Regions from separate parts of the Bacillus mojavensis genome, predicted to be linked through region 1. Evidence: riboswitches for the same ligand, from Rfam matches in the RefSeq annotation. Region 1 holds a riboswitch; each other region holds the start of a gene.

What was found. A riboswitch is a leader RNA that binds a small molecule or an ion and turns the genes downstream of it on or off. The one in region 1 is predicted to bind thiamine pyrophosphate.
Region 2: another riboswitch for thiamine pyrophosphate. It lies ahead of thiT (energy-coupled thiamine transporter ThiT); the one in region 1 lies ahead of thiC (phosphomethylpyrimidine synthase ThiC).
Region 3: another riboswitch for thiamine pyrophosphate. It lies ahead of HC660_RS07295 (HMP/thiamine ABC transporter substrate-binding protein ThiU); the one in region 1 lies ahead of thiC (phosphomethylpyrimidine synthase ThiC).

The regions. Positions count from the first base shown of each region.
Region 1 is NZ_CP051464.1:954,876-958,152, forward strand. Features, by position in the region: gene HC660_RS04910 (spore coat protein) at 11-370, opposite strand; gene HC660_RS04915 (spore coat protein) at 367-591, opposite strand; gene HC660_RS04920 (Type 1 glutamine amidotransferase-like domain-containing protein) at 693-1,385, shown strand; TPP riboswitch at 1,454-1,561, shown strand; gene thiC (phosphomethylpyrimidine synthase ThiC) at 1,694-3,277, shown strand, end outside.
Region 2 is NZ_CP051464.1:2,963,574-2,966,850, forward strand. Features, by position in the region: rRNA gene HC660_RS15585 (16S ribosomal RNA) at 1-961, opposite strand, end outside; TPP riboswitch at 1,371-1,472, shown strand; gene thiT (energy-coupled thiamine transporter ThiT) at 1,572-2,150, shown strand; gene HC660_RS15595 (GNAT family N-acetyltransferase) at 2,191-2,715, opposite strand; gene floT (flotillin lipid rafts scaffold protein FloT) at 2,742-3,277, opposite strand, start outside.
Region 3 is NZ_CP051464.1:1,400,617-1,403,893, forward strand. Features, by position in the region: gene HC660_RS07285 (ABC transporter ATP-binding protein) at 1-257, opposite strand, end outside; gene HC660_RS07290 (ECF transporter S component) at 244-843, opposite strand; gene HC660_RS07295 (HMP/thiamine ABC transporter substrate-binding protein ThiU) at 840-1,445, opposite strand; TPP riboswitch at 1,542-1,653, opposite strand; gene ykoG (two-component system response regulator YkoG) at 1,755-2,441, shown strand; gene HC660_RS07305 (sensor histidine kinase) at 2,445-3,277, shown strand, end outside.

The DNA of each region.
Region 1 (3,277 bases):
TCCTTATTATTTAGTGATCGGGTGTTGCGAATGTTCCGAGACGATTCGTGTTATCAGGGAAAAGTTTTAGCCCGGCGATATCAATGGCTGTTTGTGCTGATTTCATATCGATTTGAAATTGTTTGTCCAAGTCAGAAGGGAAAAGCCAGCCTTTTTCCATCATGAGCTGTGATAGTTCGCCGTGCAGGTAAATGGCGGCGTCCAATTGATTGCGCAATGCTGTTCTGAGTTCTGGGCTTGCGGTTTCCGTGATGGCGACAGCATAATTTTTGATACCGGTTTTTACGGAAATTAAGAAATCAAGGGCGAGTGCCGAATCAGCAAGGTCAGGCATGCCTTTTGCGTTTTTCGGGTCTAAGAAATCGTTCAATGATCGTCACCTCCTGTTATTGTCGGAGCCTTTTGATAGTTGCTCTGAAGTTCAGTTACGTCCCGTACAGACTGCTGTACATCCTTCTCCATAAGGGCTCTCAGTTCCTGATCGAACACCAGCCCCTGCATCATTTTTGATTTAAGTAAACATACGGTTTTGAAGTTGAGGATTTCGTGTAAATCAACTGTTTCGTGGTTTGCCAAACGGTCTTGTTCCATTTTTTCGGTCACCTCCTGGTTCAAAGGTATTTTTGCCTTGTCTCATGCTTTTATGCGAAAGTGCTATAATGGATAAAATATTTTCTTGGGAGAGTCGGATGATGAAACAAATTATTGCGATGGGCGGCGGTGGTTTTTCAATGGAACCAGATCATCTGGTTCTTGATCAATTTATCATTAATCAGTCAAAGCAGCCCTCACCTCGCATTTGTTTTCTGCCAACGGCAAGCGGGGATGCAGAGAATTATGTCCAGCGGTTTTATCATGCTTTTCAACAGCTTGATTGTGACCCGTCTCATTTGTCTTTGTTTAAGCCGCCGACAACAGATTTAGCCTCCTTTATCTTGGAGAAAGATGTGATTTATGTCGGCGGAGGTAATACAAGAAATTTACTGGTGCTGTGGAAGGAGTGGGGACTGGATCATATATTAAGAGAAGCTTGGGAGAACGGCACTATTTTGGCGGGACTAAGTGCCGGTGCGATCTGCTGGTTTGAAGAAGGAGTGACGGATTCTGCCGGACAGCTGACCGGCTTGAAAAGCTTAGGTTTTTTGCAAGGCAGTTTTTGTCCTCATTATGATGGGGAGAAGGATCGGAGACCTTCATATCATCGCCTGATATTAGAGAAAGCGTTGAGCAACGGTTATGCGGCGGATGATGGAGCAGCTCTTCACTTTATTGATGATCAGTTTTTTCAGGCTGTAAGTTCAAGATTTCATGCAAATGCGTATGAGGTGTTGCTTCATGAAAATGGTGTCTCTGAAACAGCATTGCCAATTACATATTTGTCTTGAATATGCTGAATATTTTATACATTCCTCTTTTTTTCAGTTTGTTTTTATGATAAGATGAGTGGGAAATTAATAGTTACTAGGGGTGCCCGCTGGCGGGCTGAGAGAGAAGATATGCTTCTTAACCCTTTGGACCTGATCTGGTTCGTACCAGCGTGGGGAAGTAGAGGAATTGTTTTTATTGTTGCCGTATACTGCAATAATATGTTTCTTTCTGACTGTAACCGGGTTCATTCAACTGAATCCGGTTTTTTGTGCTGGTTATGGGCTTGATTTTGTCCTTTCAAACAAAGAGAGGGGAAGGATAAGTAATGCAAAATCATTCAGTGCAGCAAGCCAACATTTCCATTATGTCGAGTTTTTCGGGGAGTAAAAAAGTATATGTAGAGGGTGCATCGCCGGATATTCAAGTGCCGATGAGAGAAATTGAACTTAGTCCGACGACAGGATCATTTGGCGAAGAGGAAAACGCACCGGTTCGTGTCTATGATACAAGCGGACCGTATACGGACCCCGATGTGAAGATTAATATTCAAGAAGGTTTAAAACCGCTCCGCCACAGGTGGATCACTGGGCGCGGCGATGTTGAGGAATACGATGGACGTGCTGTGAAGCCAGAAGACAACGGCTATAAAAAGGCTAACCCTAATGTAAGCTATCCCGGGTTAAAGCGGAAACCGCTGCGGGCGAAAGCGGGCCAAAATGTCACTCAAATGCATTATGCCAAAAAAGGAATCATTACACCTGAGATGGAGTTTATCGCAATTCGTGAGCATGTGTCTCCCGAATTTGTGAGAGATGAGGTAGCCAGCGGCAGGGCGATTATTCCAGCAAATATTAATCATCCAGAAAGTGAACCAATGATTATCGGCCGGAATTTTCATGTGAAAATTAACGCGAATATCGGAAATTCAGCGGTTACGTCTTCGATTGAAGAAGAAGTGGAAAAAATGACGTGGGCGATTCGCTGGGGAGCAGATACGATGATGGATCTTTCCACGGGGAAAGACATTCATACGACGCGTGAATGGATTATCAGAAATTGCCCGGTTCCGGTTGGCACCGTGCCGATCTATCAGGCGCTTGAAAAAGTAAACGGTGTAGCGGAGGATTTAACGTGGGAAATCTACCGTGACACGCTGATTGAGCAGGCTGAACAGGGTGTGGATTATTTCACGATTCATGCGGGTGTTTTGCTGCGATATGTACCGCTAACCGCCAAACGGACAACGGGAATTGTGTCACGCGGAGGAGCGATTATGGCACAGTGGTGTCTGGCTCATCATCAGGAAAGCTTTCTATATACTCATTTTGAAGAAATCTGTGAAATTATGAAAACGTATGATATTGCCTTTTCTCTTGGAGACGGGCTTCGCCCAGGGTCAATTGCCGATGCAAATGACGAAGCGCAGTTTGCTGAATTAGAGACGCTCGGAGAACTCACGCAAATTGCCTGGAAGCATGATGTTCAGGTGATGATTGAGGGGCCTGGTCATGTGCCGATGCATAAAATTAAGGAGAACGTCGATAAACAAATGGAAATCTGTAAAGAAGCGCCTTTTTACACGCTAGGGCCGCTGACGACGGATATTGCACCGGGCTATGACCACATTACATCAGCGATCGGAGCGGCGATGATCGGCTGGTATGGAACGGCCATGCTTTGTTATGTGACGCCGAAGGAGCATCTAGGGCTGCCAAACCGTGAAGATGTGCGGGAAGGGGTTATTACATACAAAATTGCGGCGCATGCGGCTGATCTTGCAAAAGGGCATCCGGGAGCGCAAATACGAGATGACGCTTTATCAAAAGCCCGCTTTGAATTCCGCTGGCGCGACCAATTTAACCTGTCGCTTGATCCGGAAAGAGCACTTGAATATCATGATGAGACACTG
Region 2 (3,277 bases), 2.0 Mb from region 1:
CACATGCTCCACCGCTTGTGCGGGCCCCCGTCAATTCCTTTGAGTTTCAGTCTTGCGACCGTACTCCCCAGGCGGAGTGCTTAATGCGTTAGCTGCAGCACTAAGGGGCGGAAACCCCCTAACACTTAGCACTCATCGTTTACGGCGTGGACTACCAGGGTATCTAATCCTGTTCGCTCCCCACGCTTTCGCTCCTCAGCGTCAGTTACAGACCAGAGAGTCGCCTTCGCCACTGGTGTTCCTCCACATCTCTACGCATTTCACCGCTACACGTGGAATTCCACTCTCCTCTTCTGCACTCAAGTTCCCCAGTTTCCAATGACCCTCCCCGGTTGAGCCGGGGGCTTTCACATCAGACTTAAGGAACCGCCTGCGAGCCCTTTACGCCCAATAATTCCGGACAACGCTTGCCACCTACGTATTACCGCGGCTGCTGGCACGTAGTTAGCCGTGGCTTTCTGGTTAGGTACCGTCAAGGTACCGCCCTATTTGAACGGTACTTGTTCTTCCCTAACAACAGAGCTTTACGATCCGAAAACCTTCATCACTCACGCGGCGTTGCTCCGTCAGACTTTCGTCCATTGCGGAAGATTCCCTACTGCTGCCTCCCGTAGGAGTCTGGGCCGTGTCTCAGTCCCAGTGTGGCCGATCACCCTCTCAGGTCGGCTACGCATCGTTGCCTTGGTGAGCCGTTACCTCACCAACTAGCTAATGCGCCGCGGGTCCATCTGTAAGTGGTAGCCGAAGCCACCTTTTATGTTTGAACCATGCGGTTCAAACAAGCATCCGGTATTAGCCCCGGTTTCCCGGAGTTATCCCAGTCTTACAGGCAGGTTACCCACGTGTTACTCACCCGTCCGCCGCTAACATCAGGGAGCAAGCTCCCATCTGTTCGCTCGACTTGCATGTATTAGGCACGCCGCCAGCGTTCGTCCTGAGCCAGGATCAAACTCTCCGATAAAGTAGTTTGACTGACTACGCACATCGTTGTGCGATTTATTTAAAACTTGAATTAACAGGTACGTTTTGTCTTGTTTAGTTTTCAAAGATCATCACCACTCTCGATGAAGCAGCTTTATTAATATAACATTCAGCTCTCTGATTGTCAACAACTTTTTTTCAAAGTGTTTTGAGGCTTCTTGTTTTGTCTGCTGTTCATCAGCGACGTTTAATAATATAACACCTATAATTATTTATTGCAATAGTTTTTTTAAAAAAATCTATAAAATAATAAAACTGTAATCTTTTTTAATTCTATCTAACTTGTAATGCTTTTTAAAACATATATCTATTAATGAATATTTGCCACAGGCAATATCATCTTGTTGTTTTAACCTTTTTCTTGTATAGTAGAAACGAACTAAATATCCGATAACCACAAGGGGAGCATAAAAGCTGAGAGTGAGCGGTTCCGTTCTGACCCTTTGAACCTGTTAGTTAACGCTGGCGTAGGGATGTGGCAAAGTCAAATGAATTGCAGATTGTAAAGCAGTGCGTGGAACTTTCCTATCCTTCCGCGTGCTGCTTTTTTGTTGTCCTTTTGGATTGTCTATCAATGGAAGGGGATTTTTATGGCTCAACCAAGACAACTGGTTCGTCTTATTGAAATTGCAATCATGACTGCTGCTGCTGTCATTTTAGACATCGTTTCCGGAATGTTCCTCCGTATGCCTCAAGGAGGATCGGTATCCATCATGATGATTCCGATTTTTTTGATTTCATTTCGCTGGGGAGTTAAAGCAGGTCTTACCACCGGTCTATTGACAGGTCTTGTTCAAATTGCGATTGGAAATCTATTTCTTCAGCACCCTGTTCAGCTATTGCTTGATTACATTGCAGCGTTCGCCGCTGTTGGAATAAGCGGCTTTTTCGCTTCCGCTGTCCGCAAATCAGCTTTATCAAAAGCAAAAGGAAAATTGATTGTATCAGTGATTTGCGCAGTTTTTATCGGCAGTTTTCTGCGTTATGCTGCACATGTGATTTCAGGGGCGGTATTTTTCGGCAGCTTTGCACCAAAAGGAACGCCGGTATGGATTTACTCATTAACTTATAATGCTACTTATATGGTTCCATCATTCATCATCTGTGCGATTGTCCTTTGTTTATTGTTCATGACAGCTCCGCGCTTGCTGAAAACTGAAAAAGCTTAATCTAACAACCCCCAGCGGCCGTTCCGCTGGGGGTTGTTTTCTATCTTCTGTTAAGCAGATTTTTTAATGAAGCAAGATCCGGCCAAGCGAATCCTATTTCTTTCAAACTTTCTCCTGCGATTTCAAACCTATCCTGGGCTGCTCTTTCAGGTGAAAACGACTGATAAAATGTAATCGAAGGATTCTCTTCTACGACCCAAACAAACATGCTCGTAAAGCCATGATCAAGCAAAAAATCTGCTCCCTTTGTCAAAAGTGCTCTGCCTGCACCTTGCCGCTGTTTTTCTTCTAAAAGGTAAATGGCATATAACTCACCGTCATAGCCTTTCTGCTCTGTACGAATAGGACCAAAAGATGCAAAGCCGAATACTGAACCTTTATCATCTTCTGCCACAAAAACCCCCTTTAATGAACGGGTTTTCCATTTGGCTTCAAAATCGTTGTAGTTTAAACCATTTAAGTATTCAGCCGAGACAATGCCGCTGTATGTTGTCATCCAGCTGTCAACGTGCACTTTTGCGATGGCCTTTATATCATCTATTCGTGCTTCTCTTATAGTCACCATTCATTCTCTATTCCTTTCCGCAATGGTTATTCAGATTTTTGAACAGGTTTTGTTTCTTTTAATTCATTTGTCAGTTCGTTGATGCTCTGTTTGATGTTGCCTTTTCCTGAAAAGTTCTCAATCATTTCCTTTACGTCGATTCCCGAAGACGCTTTTAAGCTTTCTTGTAAGCTGGACATTAAGTTTGTCGCATAGCTTGTGACTTTGTTGGCGCCGCTTGAATCACCGCTGCCTCCTGTATCAACGACGGTGATCTTATCAATATTTGAAAGCGGTGCTGATACCTGTTTCGCGTATTCCGGAAGCATTTTGACAATCATATCGAAAATTGCAGCCTGACCGTACTGCTCAAAGGCAGCAGCAATTTTTTCTTTCGCTTCCGCTTCAGCAAGACCTTTTAAGCGAATAACCTCGGCCTCTGTCTCACCTTTTGCTTTTTCCGCTTCTGCTTTTGCAAGACCGTCAATTCTGACCCTTTCAGCTTCAGCCTTCGCCATCGCTTCTATGCTGTATTTCTTGGCATCGGCTTGGGCTAGCTGTTTGGCTTTTTCAGCAGCGGCAG
Region 3 (3,277 bases), 450 kb from region 1:
GTTTCAGAGGTTTCATCATCAGTGATCGGTTTTTGAAATAAGAATACATGCCCGGACAGCACCCCGTCACAAGCTTCGGGGTAAAGTCCGTTTAAACAGAGGGCAAGCGAGCTTTTTCCGCACCCGCTCGGCCCTAACAATAAAGCGCATTCTCCTTTTAGGAGCTCAAACGTTATCTCTTGAAAAATCGGTTTCTCGTTTTCTTCATATGAAAAACGAAGCCGGTCAACCGAAAGTAACGTATTATAGGCTTGCATGATTAGATACCCGTTTCCGTTTCTTTTTCAGTTCCTTTCCCAGCGCCATTCCGTTTAAGACGCCCGTATATGCGAGAGAATCGCTGACAGCTTTTCCAAGAAGTCCGGCTAGAACCGCACCTGAAACGAGACGGATCACAAGCATAATGAGCAGGTATCCCGGTGAATACGCCGCATAACCGGAAACAAAGAGATCATAAATAAAGCTGGCCACCGAAGACCCCATACCCGCCAGAAGCAGCACAGGAAGGGAATATGCTTTCCAGCGTGTCGCAAGAAATACTGCTTCTGCTCCGAGACCTTGAACAACGCCGATCACGATAACCATCGGGCCTGAAGGATTTCCCAGCAAACATTCAACGAGAGCTGCGATGACTTCAGATACAAGGGCAGCCCCCGGTTTGCGAATGATGTACGCGGCAATCACCGACACGATAAACCAAATGCCGTAAATAGGTTCATAAGCGATGGGCCCGAACATCCCTGCAAGTACGTTTCCAAAATGAGTGAATACTAAATAAACAATGGCAAAAACAATACTGATTACGGACATGATGACAATTTCTTTTACTTTCCAGCTTTTCATTTTATCCCTGCTTTCTGTTTTCTTGATGGACTGTTTGCCGAGAAGTTCACGGTCATTGTGACGTGTGTTGTTTGCTGATTTGCCATGCGGAAAGCGGCTTCCAGCGTTCGGAACACGTCGTGTGCATCTCCGTCTAGCTCACTTGCGTAATGAACACCCTGAACAAAGGTGCCGTCAGCCTTAGCGATTTCAACAGCTTTCATGATGATGTCCATATAATCCGGCTCATTCATCGGATAAAGTGCAAATTGGCATGGAGCCTCTGCTTTCAGGGTATGGACAAATTCTTCGTTGACACGCTTTTCATCTGCTGTCAGAAATGTATCTCCTTGTGTATCGCCGGGGCAGCCGATGGAAAACGTCCCGTTCATAACGATGTGTTTTTCGCTATTTGCTGCATAAAGGTAGATGGCTTTGGCGGCGTCGAATACATGCTCGATCGATCCGCGCAAAACTGTGCTGATATGATCGGTTTTTGTCCAAACCTTTGACGTATCGGTTTTTTTCAGCGCAGACTTAATCACACTGATAAAATCATCCGTCATTGGGTATAAAGAGAACCGAAAACCGGCGATTCTGCTTGTACCGCATAAGTTGTCCATTTCTCTGACCTCCTGTTTTTTTGGTAAAATAAAAAACTGCATATCCTTAGGGAATATGCAGTCATAGATCGAGTAAGCGCACGAAAAAATACACCTTTCGGTCAACCTGCACTTCCCCACGCTGGTATTATCCAGATCGGGTCATAAGGGATCAAAGCGTGTTTTTTCGCGCTTTATCTCAGCCATAACAGCACCCCTAGTGCTTTCCGTATACAATTTTTTATTTTGACATCATAATAGATGATAAGAATCATTTTGTAAACAATGAAATCATTTTTTTCATATAGGAACATGAGAGGATGATCGGATTTGGAAAAAGGGCACATATTAATTGTGGAAGATGAAGAAAAAATCGCCAGGGTCCTTCAGCTTGAATTGGAATATGAAGGATACAGCGTGACCATCAAACATAATGGCACTGAAGGGCTTGACGCGGCCGCCGAAGGTTCGTATTCCCTGCTGCTGCTTGATGTCATGCTGCCAGGGATGAGCGGGCTTGAAGTGCTGCGCCGGCTGAGGAAAACAGATCAAGGAACACCGGTTATTTTATTAACCGCCCGCGACAGCATTCCAGATAAGGTAACAGGGCTGGACATCGGTGCGAATGACTATGTCACCAAGCCGTTTGAAATTGAAGAATTGCTTGCCAGAATCAGAGCGGCACTTCGCCAAACCGGAAGCAAAACAGAGGATATCGGCACATTTTTGACATATGACGATTTGCAAGTAAACGAAAAAACACGTGAAGTCAGACGGGGAGACAAAGAAGTTGAATTAACGCCCCGGGAATTTGATTTGCTTGTCTATATGCTGAAGCATCCGCAACAAGTGCTGACGAGGGAGCAAATTCTCAGCTCTGTATGGGGGTTTGATTACATCGGTGATACAAATGTCGTCGACGTGTACATAAGGTATATCAGAAAAAAATTGGACTATCCTTACGAAAAACAGCTGATTCATACCGTGCGCGGAGTCGGCTATACCATTAAGGGGTAAATGATGAAGCTGAAGACTAAGATTCATCTTTATACATCTATTTGGCTGTTGATTTTATTAATGTTGGTCCATACTGCGGTCTATCTCATTTTTTCATCGGCACTCACCTCAAAGGATGCAGCCCGTCTTGCTGATGAAACAGACAATATCGCCGAAGCTCTTCATACCGCCGAAACACAAGGAGTGGCTTTGCAGGATATGCTGCAGGCGTATCTTCCGGCAAACGGAATGGTACGGATAGTGACTGCGGATCAGAAAGCCGTTATGACCATCACCAAGGAAAAAGCATATAAAGACTTCCCTCTTACTTTTCACAGCGGAGAAACGACAGACGTGACAAAGCATACAGGCAAACTGTTTGCAGCAGCAGCTGTCCCTGTCATTTGGACAGATGGACAAGTCGTATCTCTTCAGCTCGTGGAAAGGCTGGAGCATACAGACGAAAGTCTTTTTCTGCTAAAATTTATTTTAATTGCGGCCAGCGCAGCGGTCTGTATCGCTTCCTTCTTTGCTGGCAGCTTACTCGCCCGCCATATCATCAATCCAATCAGACAATTGGTGACAACGATGAAAGACATCCAGAGAGAAAAAGCATTCAAAACAATTTCTCTGGAAGGACAGTCGCACGACGAATTATATCAAATGGGGCTGACTTTTAATGAGATGGCGAGCATGCTGAAAGAGCACTACGACAAACAGCAGCAATTCGTCCAAGACGCTTCACACGAGCTGAAAACCCCGCTCACCATTATTGAAAGCTACAGCAATCTAATGAAACGCTGGGGGGCAAGAAGGCCTGAAGTGCTTGAGGAATCCATTGAAGCCATTCATTCGGA